Regions from separate parts of the Bacillus sp. XB1 genome, predicted to be linked through region 2. Evidence: riboswitches for the same ligand, from Rfam matches in the RefSeq annotation. Region 2 holds a riboswitch; the other holds the start of a gene.
The links. A riboswitch is a leader RNA that binds a small molecule or an ion and turns the genes downstream of it on or off. The one in region 2 is predicted to bind S-adenosylmethionine.
Positions count from the first base shown of each region.

Region 1: linked by a shared signal. The riboswitch ahead of ACK1U5_RS02565 (M20 family metallopeptidase) and the one ahead of ACK1U5_RS18335 (bifunctional homocysteine S-methyltransferase/methylenetetrahydrofolate reductase) in region 2 are both predicted to bind S-adenosylmethionine.

Region 1 covers NZ_JBNRIL010000001.1:515,553-523,664, reverse strand. Annotated here, with positions in the region: gene ACK1U5_RS02580 (hypothetical protein) at 93-479, shown strand; gene ACK1U5_RS02575 (alpha/beta fold hydrolase) at 817-2,673, opposite strand; gene ACK1U5_RS02570 (TetR/AcrR family transcriptional regulator) at 2,732-3,298, opposite strand; gene ACK1U5_RS02565 (M20 family metallopeptidase) at 3,483-4,688, opposite strand; SAM riboswitch class I at 4,777-4,878, opposite strand; gene ACK1U5_RS02560 (AAA domain-containing protein) at 4,955-7,264, opposite strand; gene ACK1U5_RS02555 (VOC family protein) at 7,376-7,768, shown strand; gene ACK1U5_RS02550 (hypothetical protein) at 7,904-8,112, shown strand, end outside.
Region 2 covers NZ_JBNRIL010000002.1:592,361-600,472, reverse strand. Annotated here, with positions in the region: gene metH (methionine synthase) at 1-2,680, opposite strand, end outside; gene ACK1U5_RS18335 (bifunctional homocysteine S-methyltransferase/methylenetetrahydrofolate reductase) at 2,680-4,512, opposite strand; SAM riboswitch class I at 4,583-4,692, opposite strand; SAM riboswitch class I at 4,896-5,006, shown strand; gene metI (cystathionine gamma-synthase/O-acetylhomoserine thiolyase) at 5,101-6,213, shown strand; gene metC (cystathionine beta-lyase) at 6,210-7,373, shown strand; gene ACK1U5_RS18320 (cysteine hydrolase family protein) at 7,542-8,054, shown strand.

The DNA of each region.
Region 1 (8,112 bases), on a different contig from region 2:
GCAGTACAAGCTGTAACTAAATCTATTAATCTGACATACCATATAAATGTAACTTTAAATCAATAAAAAGTTGCAAAGGAGGCGAATATAAAATGGCATCATTTGAAATTGGAGCAAGATCTCTTTTTAACTTTCGAAACGAACGCTTTTTCTTATTAGTTGAAGATGAAATTACAATTCCAGATAAAGGTGTAGAAATTGATCCAGTTAATATCTATGAAATTGACGAGCAAACTTTCGATTTTATCAGAGATGAAGGAGATACACCTGTAATTGAACCAGTTGATACACTTCCAACTGTACCACCTGAATTTAAATTAGAACGAAAATGTATTTTCACAGTCGATAATTCATACTTTGTAATATACGATTTAGAAGATGGAACTGATAACAACGTCCTATTAAGAATCAGTGCAGCATTATTTAATTCATTAAGAAATTCTGGTGTTCGTGAATGTTTTCCTCAAATTTTCATTTAAGAACATAAATTAATTAGACCTCAAATGGAATACTCTTCGAACAATTTAACCCCTCGTAGTTTTCTACAAAGGGTTAAATTGTTATGTAAAAAGTTTTTTAATTATTAGCAGTTTTTGGCGGTTCGACAGGTACGATTGCTAGTCCAATTCGAGCAACCTAAGAAAAGCAAATACCCCAAAACGATAAAATTAGCATCTCTAGGTGAAAATGTACAATTTTTTGTTTTGGGGGCACTTTAAAATGTTAGCTTGATAGGCTTGGGGTGGGACCCCAAACAGTACGATTTTATTTCAAAGACAACGATCTTACTACACACTTTTTATTTATCTCACACTCTCATATGCTAGTATTACTATTTTTTATTACTAATGTTGCCGTTTCACTCGGATGGCTAAGAGGAAAATGATGACCATATGGAACAAAATCAACCTTACCAAGATGCGATGGAGCAGAATAGCCTCTGTCATACTCCCCCCAAATAATGTGAAGATTATACTTTGTTACTTCATTGAAATCACCTTGATCATTTTTCAGTAGTAAACTGTTAAGCTGAACCGTAGTATTTAAAATTCTAGGAGAAGTAAAACTGTTCCTTATTTTTTCAATATAATGTTCAGGGATACTCTCCATACTTTCAAACAAACCATTACTTAATAAATATCGCTCTATGAAATTAGTAGTTGCCAGTTTTAATGTCCATTTGTTCATAAATTGAGGAACATTTAGCGATTTAGCATTTTTTTTAGCAATAGGTGGCTGAAGTAAAGTGATTGCATACTTCTCATCTATGTACTCTTGTACCAATGCTTCCAGAAGAATAAACGCACCGAATGAATGGCCAATTAGATGTGCACCATTCGTAGCTTTCTCCAATAACTTTTTCACTACATTCAAATAGATAGCTAGAAGATTTTTCTCTCGTTTAAAAGGAGAACGTCCCAAACCTGGAAGATCCAAGATCCATACAGGTTGACCAGTTTTTTTATGAAGCTCTTGTGCTAAAGGAAATAAATCCTCTCCATCACTCAATAAACCATGTAATAAAATAAAGGGTTTACCCTCTCCTTGTAATTGGTAAAGGGTATTGTTATCGCATAATGTTCGTTTAAATACATGATTATGCTGGCCATATTGATACATCATTCGATAATCCAGATCAGCTACTACGGCAGGGAAAAATTTCATTACACTCGTCTCCTTAAACCAATCTCCTCCCATAATTTTTTTCGCTGAAACATTTGAAAATTTTCGTTTTGTAATAAAATTCAGTCCATCAGAAGGAATTTTTGTTATTTTACTTACTCCACTATTCATAATTGCTTTCATAAGTGGCATTGGGACAGAGATTTTTGGTGCCCTCATATTCATACTTTCTGACATAATACTTAATAACTCAGCAATGTTCTGATCGTGCTGTTTGTCTTCAACAAGTGTATATGTTTGAATAGTCAGTTGCTCTAATCTGAAAACCTGCACAATAAACTTCGCAAGCTCATCGTTTGAAATAAGTGGTAACCTATATCCCTTACCTCCAGGAATCATTGGCATGAGCCCTCTTCGCATACTCATCACAAGCAAACCTAATCCTGCTATCTGCTCTGTACTCCCTGTTTTACTACTACCGACTACAGTTGGCGGATTAATTACAGAAAGCGGATAACCTACTGCTGATGCCTGCTGACGGATATAAAGATCTGCTAAAAATTTTGTTCTCTCATATGGATTTTTTATTTTCAAATAATTATTTCCTTCTTGAAACACATCAATTGCAATCTTGCTATTTTTATCATCAAAGGGACTCATATAACCTACAACATGAATAAATTGTTGCAAGCCCTTCAATTGATGAATACTTTTAGCTAATTCACTAATATGTTTGGCACCATGTAAAAATACGGAAGCTACCTCTTTACTTGTCGCTTGAATATCCATGGGGCCTCCTGCGTGAATAATCACATCCGTTTTCAACACCCTCTCCTTATCTTCAGCACTTAGACCTAAATCTATTTTCGTCAAATCACCTTCAATAAAGTGCATAACTGCCTTTTTTAAGATGCCTCTTTCTTGAAAAAGGCGTATTGCTTTACTTTTCGACCTCACTAAAAGAAGAATTTTAACATCCTCTTTGGCTAATTCTTTCACTAATTGCTTTCCAATAAAGCCTGTTCCACCAGTTAAAAATACTGTTCTCATATAAAATCTCCTTTTTAGTACTACTTAGTACTAATTTGATGTAAAAAAAATGCTTCTTTTATCGAAGCAATTTTAAAAAATGATCTGCTGTTTTCGTGATTACAGTTGCATCCTTCAATGTTTCTGAAATAAATAACGCTCCTTCAAGATTTGTAATAAAAAGTGATGCAACCTCATCAATATGAATCGTATTTCTAAATTCTCCATTCTCTACCCCTTGTTTAAGTAATAGAGAAACTTTCTTTTGTAATCCTGTAAAAAAAAGACCTATTTTTTCTTTTATTTGCGTGGCCTGTTTAGGACTTTGAATATAAAGAGTAATAAATGGACAGCTCCCCTTATACTCTCTCGACTGAACTCCTTGTGATAATTGCTTTAAAAACAGTTGGATACGATCTTCAACTAAAAATTGCTTCTGAGAAAGTACGTCATCAATTGCAGATTGATACATTTCAATCCAATAATCAACGACCGCTTCTAATAATACTTCCTTATTAGAAAAGTGATAATACACATTAGACTTTGAAACTTTGCTTACACGTACTAATTCATCCATACTTGTATAAGCAAACCCTTTTTCTAAAAATAATGTTGCAGCTACTTCAATCACACGTCTTTGATTCATTAATTTTACCTTTGTCATAACTAGAACTATATAGTACTAATTTAAATATTACAAGTATTTATGTTCATTTAGAAAAAAGTTTGATTAAAAATGTTCCACTAACATTGATTTTACTGCAAAAAAATCTTAGCATCAGTGTTACGAAAAAAAGAAAGGGAGTGGATCCCCCACTCCCTTTAACCATCTACCCCTGATTCTTCTGCGCCTCTCTAAACTCCTCCTTCACCTTCTCTAACAACCCTTCTTCCGTAATTAATCGATACGCTGTATTTGCTAATGCTTTTGCCGATGTAATTAATGCTTTATCTCCAAGTTCTGAACGTGCTGCTTCTCTAAATTCATTCGTATGTGCAATTAAATCATCTGGTCCGATTTTAATGTACGGATGAATTGTCGGTACGACTTGACTTACGTTTCCTGCGTCGGTTGAACCAATCCCTACTCTTTCTTTACGATTTACATCTTCACCTAATAGTTCTAGTTCTTCCGCTACGATATCGTTATATGTTTTTGTTACGAGTAATTCATCGATTTCATTTTGAAATTGATGGATTTTTACTTTTGCACCTGTTGCTAATGCTGCTCCCTGTGCAATGTTTCTTACTTTTTCTGTTAATTCCGCGCATCTTTTTCTCGTTGCTGCACGGATGAAGAATCTTGCTGCGGCATAGTCAGGAATAATATTAGGTGCTTTTCCGCCCTCTGTAATGACACCATGAATTCTCACGTCTGACGGGAGTTGTTGGCGAAGTGCGTTAATACCGTTATAGAGCTGAATAACCGCATCTAATGCGTTAATCCCTTCTTCTGGCGAAGCTGCAGCGTGAGCTGTTTTTCCGTAAAAATGAAAATCAAGTGGATCGACTGCTAGTGAAGGACTCGTTGTCGCTGTCTTTCCGCTCGGATGAATCATAAGCGCCGCATCAATGTCTTTAAATAAACCTGCCTTTACATAACTTGATTTCGCGCTACCATTTGGCCCGCCTTCTTCTGCTGGCGTACCAAACACGACAACTTCCCCGCCAATTTCTTCAAGCGTTTCTGATAATGCGATTGCTGCTGCAACGCTAATTGTGCCAATTAAATTGTGACCACACGCATGACCTAGTCCTGGTAAAGCGTCGTACTCCGCTAAAAATGCGATTGCAGGTCCTTGTTTTCCAGAGCTTTTTCGCGCGATAAATCCCGTTTCATGTCCAGCTATATTGTGCTGCAACTGAAATCCTGCACTGCCTAGCAATAAACTTAACGTTCTAGATGCATAAAACTCTTGGTTACCAATTTCCGGATTCGCATGAATATCATGACTTGTTTCTATGTACTTTTCCTTATTTCTTTCGATACTCTCTTCAATTGTTTTTCTTTGTGACGCTACTCCTGTCGCTCCCATTTTTCTTCCTCCTTTTATTTTCACATAAAAAAGCCTCTTTCTAAAAGATAGAAAGAGGCTTCTGTATATACAGTCAAAATGAGCTTCTTTCTTATCTTTCAAGTTACCTTGCTGGAATTGGCACAGTATTCATAACGAATCCGCTGCCGAGGTATCATAGGGCCAGTCCCTCCACCTCTCGTGATAAGAATTTTCATAAAATTATATTAAATTATTTTTTATTCTAAGTTCATTCCAAGTAAAAGTCAAGGAATTCCTATCCGAATTTACCGAATATCTAAAAATCCTTTTAATACACCAATTGTCTCAGGTGCTTGCAGTCTTGCACATACGTACGGAAATTCCGTACTACCTTCAAACATCATTTGAGATGTAAGCGGTGCGCCTGCCCAGAAGATTTCATCATCAATTACGATAAACGGGAATGCTTTATTTTGTCTTTGTAACTTTACATTTTTCAGTGGAACTGGTCCATCACTATACACTGTTATTTGCGCATTTGTACGCATTAACGCTTGCCATACTCGTTTATCCACTTGTTTTGTACTTGGAAGTGAAATAATAATTTTTCGTTTTGCGGCTAAAATATCTTTTAATAACCCTTTCGGCTCTTCAAGATTCATTTCCATAAACCAGCGTAAACGTTTCGAAATTTTCCGTTCCCACAATTGTCTTGATGTCGTGCGATCATACACATCTCCGTGACGTTCTATATGAGCTGTTAATTGTGATAATGCTTGTTTTCTCGAAAGGTTTTTACGCATATAATGGCAATCTGATAATTGAATGAACTTCCCTCTCGCCCTTGTCACTGCTACATTGACGAGGCGATGGTTTTTGTGATCAAAGAATAATACGCCAGGTCGTTCTTGCGGATAACTGTCAACCGTATCAAAGATCATCATATCTCTTTCAGAACCTTGGAACTTATGAACTGTCGCCGCTAAAACTGGTATGTTTTGATATTTCGTTCTCTGCAACATTTCTCTAATACACGTTGATAAAAAGCGTGACTGCGCCCTGTAAGGTGTCACAATACCAATTGATTGCACACCGTCTAACAATCCGATTAACATCATTTGCATTGCTACTAAACCAGACATAATGTTAAAACGTGAACCAGAAGCAGCATCTTTTAACGAAAAAGCTCCCATTTGGCTCGTATCAAATAAAACACTCGCTTCATTTGCGAACGGCTGCAATTGCGCAAGTTCTTTACGCTCTGAAACAGACGGATGATCGTATACTCTATTTTTATAAATAAACGAATTCGTAAACTTCGATATATCCGCATGCATACGTCTTTGTTCCTGCAACATAAATAGGTTTGGGTGTGCTTCTGATTTATTAACAGACTCAACAATCCCAGCATGGTAAAACATATCTTCCCCAAGCCATTTGCGAACGAGTTCATGATTTGCCATCGCAATTGGAGGTAACTGTAAAAAGTCACCGCAAACGACGATACGTTTTCCAAGTGAAGCAGCTAATGCAATTTGCGGAACATATGCCATACTTACTTCATCTACAACAACTAAATCAAATGTGCGCTCATAAATAAGTGAATCAATGGCACATTTTGATAAAGTTGCGCCGATTACTTTTGCATTTTCAATATATTCTTTTTCTACTTCTTTAATTTTAGCCTTTTGCTTTCGAAGATCACTTTCAATCTCTTGTATGCGCTTCTTATCAGCAGATGTTGCTTTATACGATAAGATTTTTTCACGAAGATCTTGTCGTGTCTCTTCTAAATAGAGTCTTTCCTCACCCCAAGATCCGTTCGTCGTTTCAACTAACTTCGACGCAAGTAACGTTTCATGATTTCGTATATGTTCATGTTGACTATAACCGTAACGAACAATTTCGCCAGGCGTCCATTTCTTTTTCTTCTCAATTTGCTTCGTTACTTCACTCATTAATACGTCTACTGCCGCATTACTATGAGCCAACACAAGTACCGATTTTCCTTTTTGATAATGAGCTGAAATAATACGTGATAAATTGTAAGACTTCCCTGTTCCTGGTGGTCCCCATACGTACGTCGTCGGATTGTAAAACGAACGATACGCCAATTCATTTTTCGGATTTTTCATCTTCTCAATATGTTTCGGACTGCTCGTCCCATCAACAAGACGCTTTATACGATTACGTTTCAGCTTATCTTTACGTGCTTCTTTCAACCTCTCTTGTAGTTGCTCTAACAATTGCCACGGTTCACTATATAAAACAGCTTCTCGTATTTCACCTTGTATATAATCATTTAATTTCAGTTCTATTTCTAATCCATGTACAGACAATACTTCTCCTGTCGCTTCCTCACCATCAAACTCAATTCGAATGGGTGAACCTTCAGGTAAGCTTACTTCCGAAATAAGCTGAAATACGTATACTGTACTTTCATAATCTGTATATAAAAAACGACCATTCATGATAGAAATTTTACTACCACCTATCGTTTTCCAATGTTTAATTTCATATGCTAATGCATAATGCCACTCTTTCATCGTTTCCGATAATGAAGGAGTTTGAGTAGTTGTATTCATCGTATAATCTCCTTCCTTCTCCCCAAACATACTTTCTCACTATACCATATAACACGCTAAAATTTGTAAGGTTTTTATCTTGCTTATTTTCTTAATTTTCAATAATATATTGTATATAATTTTCAGAAAGAAGGAATCTACATGCCAGTTAGAAGAATTGAACACGTCGGACTTATGGTTGCAAACTTAGAAACATCTATTTCATTTTATGAAGAAGTAGTCGGCTTACAGCTCATGAAACGTATGGGTCATCCGAATCCAGACTTAAAACTCGCTTTTTTAGGTGTAGAAGAATCAAAAGAAACGATACTAGAACTCATTGAAGGCTACAACTCTTCTCTTCCGGCAGAAGGAAAAGTACATCACATTTGCTTTAAAGTGGATTCATTAGAGGATGAGATCGAAAGACTGAAGAAACACGCAGTAACCTTTTTACTAGGAGAAGAAATCGAAACATTACCAGATGGAACACGTTACATATTCTTCGCTGGTCCTGATGGAGAGTGGATTGAGTTTTTTGAGACGGAGAGATAAAGCAAACCTTTATTTTGCGGGATAGAAAAGGAGCCGGAATTCCGACCCTTGTTTTTAACCAGTAACAATGAAACATACCTCCAACCTAAGAATTTACCAAGATTAAAAACACAATCATTTTGTTAGGAGGAGAGAATGGGAAATACAGTCTTTATTATTGTTTTTTGGATACTGATACTATTTCCAATCCTTTATGTAATCAAGATAAAGGATTGGAATATAAAAATAGCTGCCTTATTTGTTGGAAGGATTCTATTAAGCATTTTCTATTTCATAAATGGAATGGTGTTAGGTCTGCAACGAAATTGGGTAGAATCTCCCTATGAAACAGAATGGGATTTCTT
Region 2 (8,112 bases):
AAAATGGAGCGAGATGAAGGGCCGGAATATCGCGTAATACAATTCGTTTTGTTGAATCAGGCACGATAACTTCAGCCTTCGGTAATGGCTCAATTACTGCTGGAATTTCTACTTTCTTCTCCTCTTTTTTTACGATATGAAGATGACGTTCTTTTTTATCCTGTTTCATCTTCTCACGCTCTTCTTCTTTTTGAAGCTTATTAATAATATCGAGCCCCGTCATCGCATCACTCGCATAACAAACGAGCCCTTTATATGATGGTGAAATCCGATTATCTGTAAACTTTCTCGTTAACGCTGCACCACCTACAACAATGGGAACATCAATATTTGCTGCTTTTAAATCTTCAGCAGTCGTTACCATTTGTTGCGCTGATTTTACTAATAAACCGGAAAGGCCTATAATATCCGGCTTCTTTTCTTGTACTTCTTGAACAATTCGATCCGAACGTACATTAATTCCTAAATTAATAATCTCATATCCGTTATTTGCTAAAATAATTTCAACGAGATTTTTCCCAATATCATGCACGTCACCTTTTACAGTTGCTAATAATACTTTCCCTTTTTTCGCACTATCACTAGATTCCATATGTGGCTCTAAATAGCTTACAGCAGCTTTCATACTTTCAGCACTTTGCAATACTTCAGCAACAATAAGTTCATTATTATTAAATAGTCGTCCTACCTCATCCATCCCTGTCATAAGCGGACCGTTAATAATATCAAGAGGTTTTCTTCCTTCTTCAAGCGCAAGACTTAAATCCTCGTGTAATCCTTGTTTCGTACCTTCTACAATATAATTTGCTAGTCTTTCATCAAGCGTTAACGTTTCTTGCACAACGATATCTTTCTTTTTAGCAACTCGGTAAAAGTTTGTAAATTCTTCTAACGTCTCTTTCGTCGTTTCAAACAGTAGTGCATCTGCAAGGCGTTTTTCTTCCTCTGGAATCGACGCATAGCGTTCTAATTTTTCCGTATTCACAATCGCATAATCTAACCCTGCTTTCGTAGCATGATATAAAAAGACTGAATTTAATACTTCACGTCCAGCCGGTGGTAAACCAAATGATATGTTACTTACCCCTAAAATCGTTAAACACTCTGGTAACGCTTCTTTAATAAGGCGAATTCCTTCTATAGTCGCTGCCGCTGAACCAATATATTCTTCATCACCTGTCCCTACCGGAAACACAAGTGCATCAAAAATAATATCTGACGGGCGTATCCCATACTTCTTTGTAAGTAATTCATAGCTTCTTTTCGCAATTTCTATCTTTCGCTCCGCACTAACCGCCATACCGTCTTCATCAATTGTTCCTACAACTATAGCAGCACCATACTTCTGAAGAAGCGGTGTCACTTTTTTAAATCGTTCTTCTCCATCTTCTAAATTAATTGAATTAATAACAGCTTTTCCTTGAATATAAGTAAGAGCTCGCTCCATCACATTTTCATCTGTTGAATCAATCATAATCGGTACTTTTAAAACTTTCATAACTTCTGCTAAGAAGTTTTCCATATCTTCTATTTCATCGCGATCAGGATCTGCCATACAAATATCAATAATATGAGCATTTTTCTTCACTTGCGCTCTTGCCACTTCAGCAGCCTCTTCAAATTTCCCTTCTGCTACTAATCGTTTAAATTTACGTGACCCAATAACATTCGTTCTTTCACCTACAAATAACGGTCTCATAGACTCATCATATTGCAGTGCTTCTAATCCACTAATTCCATGTCCTTCTCTCTCATGATGGTCACGAGGCTTAAGAGATGCTAGCGCGGATTTCATTGCTTTTATATGTTCTGGTGTCGTGCCACAACAACCACCAATAATATTAACCCATCCTTCTTCAGCAAATCGCTTCACCTTTTCAGCAAGAGAAGATGGAGATTCATGGTAATGTCCATCTTCATCAGGAAGACCTGCATTTGGATAACAAGAAATGTAACACTCCGATAAATCAGATAGTGAACGAATATGGTCCCTCATAAACTCCGGACCAGTCGCACAGTTTAACCCAACAGATAATGGTTTCATATGTTCTACTGATAAATAAAAAGCTTCAATTGTTTGCCCAGCCAGAGTCGTTCCCATTGGCTCAATCGTACCTGAAATCATAATAGGAACCGTTTTTTTCAGTTCTTCAAAAGCAGCTTGAATTCCAATATAAGCTGCTTTCACGTTACGCATATCTTGACTCGTCTCAACGAGTAATACATCAACTTCTCCTTTTAATAATCCTCGTGCCTGCCTTGTATAAGCTTCAATCAATTCTTCAAAAGTCACACCACCAGTAACACTAATTGCTTTCGTTGTTGGTCCCATCGCTCCCGCAACATATACTTCATTCCCGCTTTCTTTAACAGCTTGCTTCGCCAAAAGTGCTGCCTTTTCATTTAGTTCTTCATCTAAATGAGACAGCTCATAATCACTTAGTACAATATTCGTTGCCCCAAATGTATTTGTTTCAATAATATCCGCTCCAGCTTCAATATAAGCTTTATGAATCTTTAAAATAACGTCTGGTCTTGTTTCCACTAAATATTCATTACAGCCCTCGTACTCTTCTCCTCCGAAATCTTCAGCAGTTAAATCCTCTTGCTGAATCATTGTCCCCATTGCACCATCTAATATTAAAATGCTATTTTTTAATTTTTCTTCTATACACTTCATCAATTAATACCTTCTTTCACTTCTTGCTTTTCTCTTACATATTTAACAAGATGTTCTGTAATTTCATACTTTAAAAATGGTGTAATAAGATAAATACCATTAAAATATTTCATCGCTGCGTCGACCAATTCTTGTGAAATGCGAATCCCTTCCTCAATTGCTGCCTCTTTCGTTTCATGTCCATCCATTCTCTCTCTTATTTCTTCAGGAAGAGTAATACCCGGCACCTCAAAATGAAGAAAATCTGCATTCCGCTTACTTACTAACGGCATAATTCCAATAAAAATAGGTTGTTCCAAATGCTTTGTCGCTTCATACACTTCTTCAATTAACTTGATATCGTAAATTGGCTGAGTTAAAAAATACTCCGCTCCAGCATCTATTTTTCGTTCCATTCGCTTAACCGCTGCTTTTAAGTGCCTCACGTGAGGATTAAATGCGCCGCCTACAGAAAACCTTGTCGCCGGTCCAATTGATTTCCCTAAAATTGAACGTCCATCGTTCATTTCTTTAATCATTTTAATAAGCTCAATAGAGGATAAATCATATACAGAAGTGGCACCGGGAAAATCACCAACGCGCGCTGGATCACCAGTTAAAGCTAACACTTCTTCCATCCCTAACGCCGATAAACCTAACAAATGAGATTGTAGTCCAATGACGTTATGATCTCTACACGTTAAATGCGTCAATACTGGGATATCATGCTTCGTTAATAACGCACCCATCGCCATATTAGAGACACGAGGCGATGCTAATGAATTATCTGCTAGAGTAATAGCATCTGCTCCCGCTCTTTTTAACGCTCTTGCTCCTTCAAAAAAACGCTGTGTATCTAACGTTTTCGGTGGATCTAATTCCACTACAACTGTCGTTTGTTTTTTTGCTTTCTCTGCTAGAGTGACGTGAGCCTTCGAACGTTTCTCATGCGTATGAACGACTTTTGGCCTTTGAATCGTTTCTTTTTCGATTACAGGGGTAATATTCGCAACAGCGCGCTTCATACTTTGAATATGTTCTGGAGTCGTACCACAACAGCCACCCAATAACCGAATACCTTGCTCAATAAATTTCGGTGTCATTGCTTCAAAATAAGCTGGACTTCCCTCATATACGTAACGTCCCTCTACATAATTCGGGAGACCTGCATTTGGGTATGCTGATAAATAGCCATTTTGCGGAATCGATATCATTTTGAAAGCTTCCGTCATATGAAGCGGCCCCAGTTGACAATTCAATCCAACAACATTTGCACCGTAATCTATAAACTGCTTTAATATTTCATTGACATCATTTCCATTTTGAGTCGTACCTGCTTCATGTAACGCTAATTGCGCAACAATCGGAATATTCGTTTGCTTACGCAACACTTTAACAGCATGAAGTAATTCAAATTCATCATAAAAAGTTTCTAATAGTAATCCATCAACCTGTTCTTCTAGTAAAGCCCCCGCCTGTTCAAGTAACATAAACTCCCTTTCCATATCAGTCGTTGTAACAGCTCCGATATGTTTCATACCACCAATTGTTCCTAAAATTGCATTTTTATCTGTCACAGATGCTTTCGCCAATTTCACTGCCGCTCTATTAATTTTTGTAACTTGATTTTCTAAACCATACATACGTAATTTCGCCTCATTTGCTCCATACGTATTCGTTTGAATTACATCTGCTCCAGCAGCTACATATTGTTTATGAATGGATATAATTAGATCTGGATCAGATACGTTCAATTCTTCAAAGCTACTTTGCAAACCATGTGAATGCAATAACGTTCCAACCGCACCATCACCTATTACAATTCCTTTTGATAATAAATCTAGTAATTTCACGAATCTCCCTCATTTCTATCAATATAAAAACCCCCTCTTCACTTTGAAGAGGGGGACATAATTGTTCCTCCTCTTATTATGCAAAACATTCGTTTTGCAGGTATTAGCACCGTTTCAAACATTTCGTTTGAAGGTTGCCGGGTTTCACAGGGCCTTTCCCTCCACCGCTCTCAATAAGAGTTGTCTTTATTATTTTATTTATGTAGCTAAAAGGAAATGCGTTCCCCTTTTAACAATGTTTGTTAATTTTTTAATAAATTTAGCATGCACAAAATTAAAAGTCAATGACACTTGCGGAAAAATAAAAATTATTTAAAATAAAGTTGCAATTCAATTATCTTTTATTGTAAAGTTAAAAACATAATAAAAATTTCATACGAACATTCTTATCTAGAGAGGTAGAGGGACTGGCCCTGTGACGCCTCAGCAACCATTAACATTTTGTTAATAAGGTGCTAATTCCAGCAAATTGTGAAAGATTTGACAGATGAGAAGAAGACTCTATTCAAACCGAAAGCCTTCTTCTTAGAAGGCTTTTTTTATTTTATATTCACTTAATGTTTCAATTTAAAAAGGAGGAATTTTCACATGTCAACAATCGAAACAAAACTAGCACAAATCGGAAATCGTAGTGAAACTACAACTGGAACGGTTAATCCACCAGTTTATTTCTCAACCGCTTATCGCCACGAAGGAATTGGTAAATCTACTGGCTTTGACTATTCACGAACTGGTAATCCAACTCGCTGTCTTTTAGAACAGGCGATCGCAGACTTAGAATATGGCGAACAAGGTTATGCCTGTAGTTCAGGGATGGCGGCTGTTCTCCTCGTCCTTTCTCTATTCCGCTCTGGAGACGAACTTATTGTATCTGAAGATTTATACGGGGGAACGTATCGATTATTTTCTGAGCATGAAAAAAAGTGGAATGTTCGATGTAGATACGTAAATACACAGTCTATTAAACAAATTGAGCAAGCTATCACAACTGAAACGAAGGCTATTTTCATAGAAACTCCAACTAATCCATTAATGCAAGTTACTGATATTGCTGCTGTCGCAACTGTAGCGAAAAGGCACGGACTACTTCTTATTGTAGACAACACATTCTACACACCTTATATACAGCAACCATTAACAGAAGGTGCTGACATTGTACTTCATAGCGCAACGAAATATTTAGGGGGACATAACGATGTACTAAGCGGGCTTGTCGTTGCAAAAGGAAAGGAACTTTGCGAGGAAATCGCTCATTATCATAATGCATCAGGTGCAGTTTTAAGCCCATTTGACTCATGGTTATTAATTCGCGGTATGAAAACGTTAGCGCTTCGCATGAGACAACATGAAGAAAATGCGAAAGCAGTTGTTGCGTATTTAAATGATGAAGACGGGGTGACAGATGTATTTTATCCAGGAAGAGGCGGCATGATTTCATTCCGCCTTAAAGATGAAGCTTGGATTAATCCATTCTTACAATCTTTATCCTTAATTACATTTGCCGAAAGTCTTGGTGGTGTAGAAAGTTTAATGACTTATCCAGCAACGCAAACACATGCTGATATTCCTGAAGAAATTAGAACAGCAAACGGCGTATGCAATCGTCTTCTTCGATTCTCAGTTGGCATTGAAAATAGTAACGATTTAATTCAAGACTTAAAGCAAGCCATTAAACTCGTAAAAGAAGGTGTAAGAATATGAGCTATTCTATAGATACACTCTTACTACACAACCAATATAAACATGACTCGCAAACAGGCGCTGTGAACGTTCCTATTTATAACACATCAACTTTTCACCAGTTTGATGTAGATACGTTCGGAAAATATGACTATAGCAGGTCAGGAAATCCAACTCGTGAAGCTCTTGAAGATATCATTGCTTTATTAGAAGGCGGAACAAAAGGATTCGCCTTTGCATCAGGCATTGCAGCGATTTCCACTGCATTCCTCCTTCTTTCACAAGGTGATCACGTACTCATTTCAGAAGATGTGTACGGAGGCACTTACCGAGTGATAACTGAGGTACTCTCCCGTTACGGTGTTTCACATACATTTGTTGATATGACCAATTTAGAAGAAATAAAACAAAACATGAAACCAAATACAAGGCTCTTTTATGTAGAAACACCTTCTAACCCACTTTTAAAAGTGACAGATATTCGCGAGGTTTCTAAACTCGCAAAATCTATTGGCGCTCTTACTTTTGTTGATAATACATTTTTGACACCACTATTCCAAAAACCACTTGAACTTGGAGCTGATGTCGTTCTTCATAGTGCTACAAAATTTATTGCTGGTCATAGTGATGTTACTGCCGGATTAGCAGTAGTAAAAGATGCAGAACTCGCTCAAAAGCTTGGATTTTTACAAAATGCATTCGGTGCTATTTTAGGACCTCAAGATTGTTCTCTCGTACTTCGCGGTCTAAAAACATTGCACGTACGCCTCGAGCATTCAGCTAAAAATGCCAATAAAATCGCACATTATTTACAAGAGCACGCTAAAGTACAAAATGTCTATTATCCGGGATTACAAACACATCTCGGATTTGATATTCAACAATCTCAAGCAACATCAGCTGGAGCGGTCTTATCGTTTACTTTGCAGTCAGAAGATGCACTCCGCCAATTTTTATCAAAAGTAAAATTACCTGTTTTTGCAGTTAGTTTAGGAGCTGTAGAGTCAATTCTTTCTTATCCAGCAAAAATGTCACATGCAGCACTGTCGCAAGAAGCTCGTGATGAAAGAGGAATCTCTAATTCATTACTTCGGTTATCAGTCGGTCTTGAAAATGTTAACGATTTAATATCCGATTTTGAAAATGCCCTTTCTTATGTAGAAGAACCTGTAAATGCATAGAGAAAAAGAAGATATGAGATTAGGTTTTCATATCTTCTTTTTCTGCGTTTTAGTTATATTCATTTGAATTTCTTCTTTTCTTATAGTCCATAAAAAAATAAAAGTATATCATCTATTTCTAAATAATGGATTAATTGATATATTAAGAAATAAAAAGGGGTGAAAATAATGGATATTTGTTCAGATATTTTAATCGTTATCGATTTACAAAATGGCGTATGTTATAGCGAGGAGCATTTATTTGATTTACAGAACTTACTAACAAAAGTAAATAAAAGAATTTATTCATACAGAAAATTAAATAAACCAATCCTTTTTGTTCAACATTGTGATGATGATTTAGTACCCGAGAAAGAACTTTGGGCTATTCATACCGATTTAGATGTTCAAGAACAAGATTTTTTTGTAAGAAAAACACATGCAAATTCATTTTATAAAACAAACTTAAAAGAAATTTTAGATCAATTATCTGTAAATTGCATTGAATTTTGTGGCGCCCAAACAGAGTACTGTATGGATGCTACGATTAAGTTTGCCCACGGACTAGGATACGAAAACTTTATGGTACAGAAAACAACCTCTACGTTGAATAATCCTTTTATGTCCGCAAAAGAGACAATTGATTTTTATGAGAACATATGGAATCACAGGTTTTTAACGTTGCTAAAAGATGAATTTTAGAATAAATGACTAATGACTTGATCATCCTAAGATTTATCAGCTGTAAGCAAATATTTCA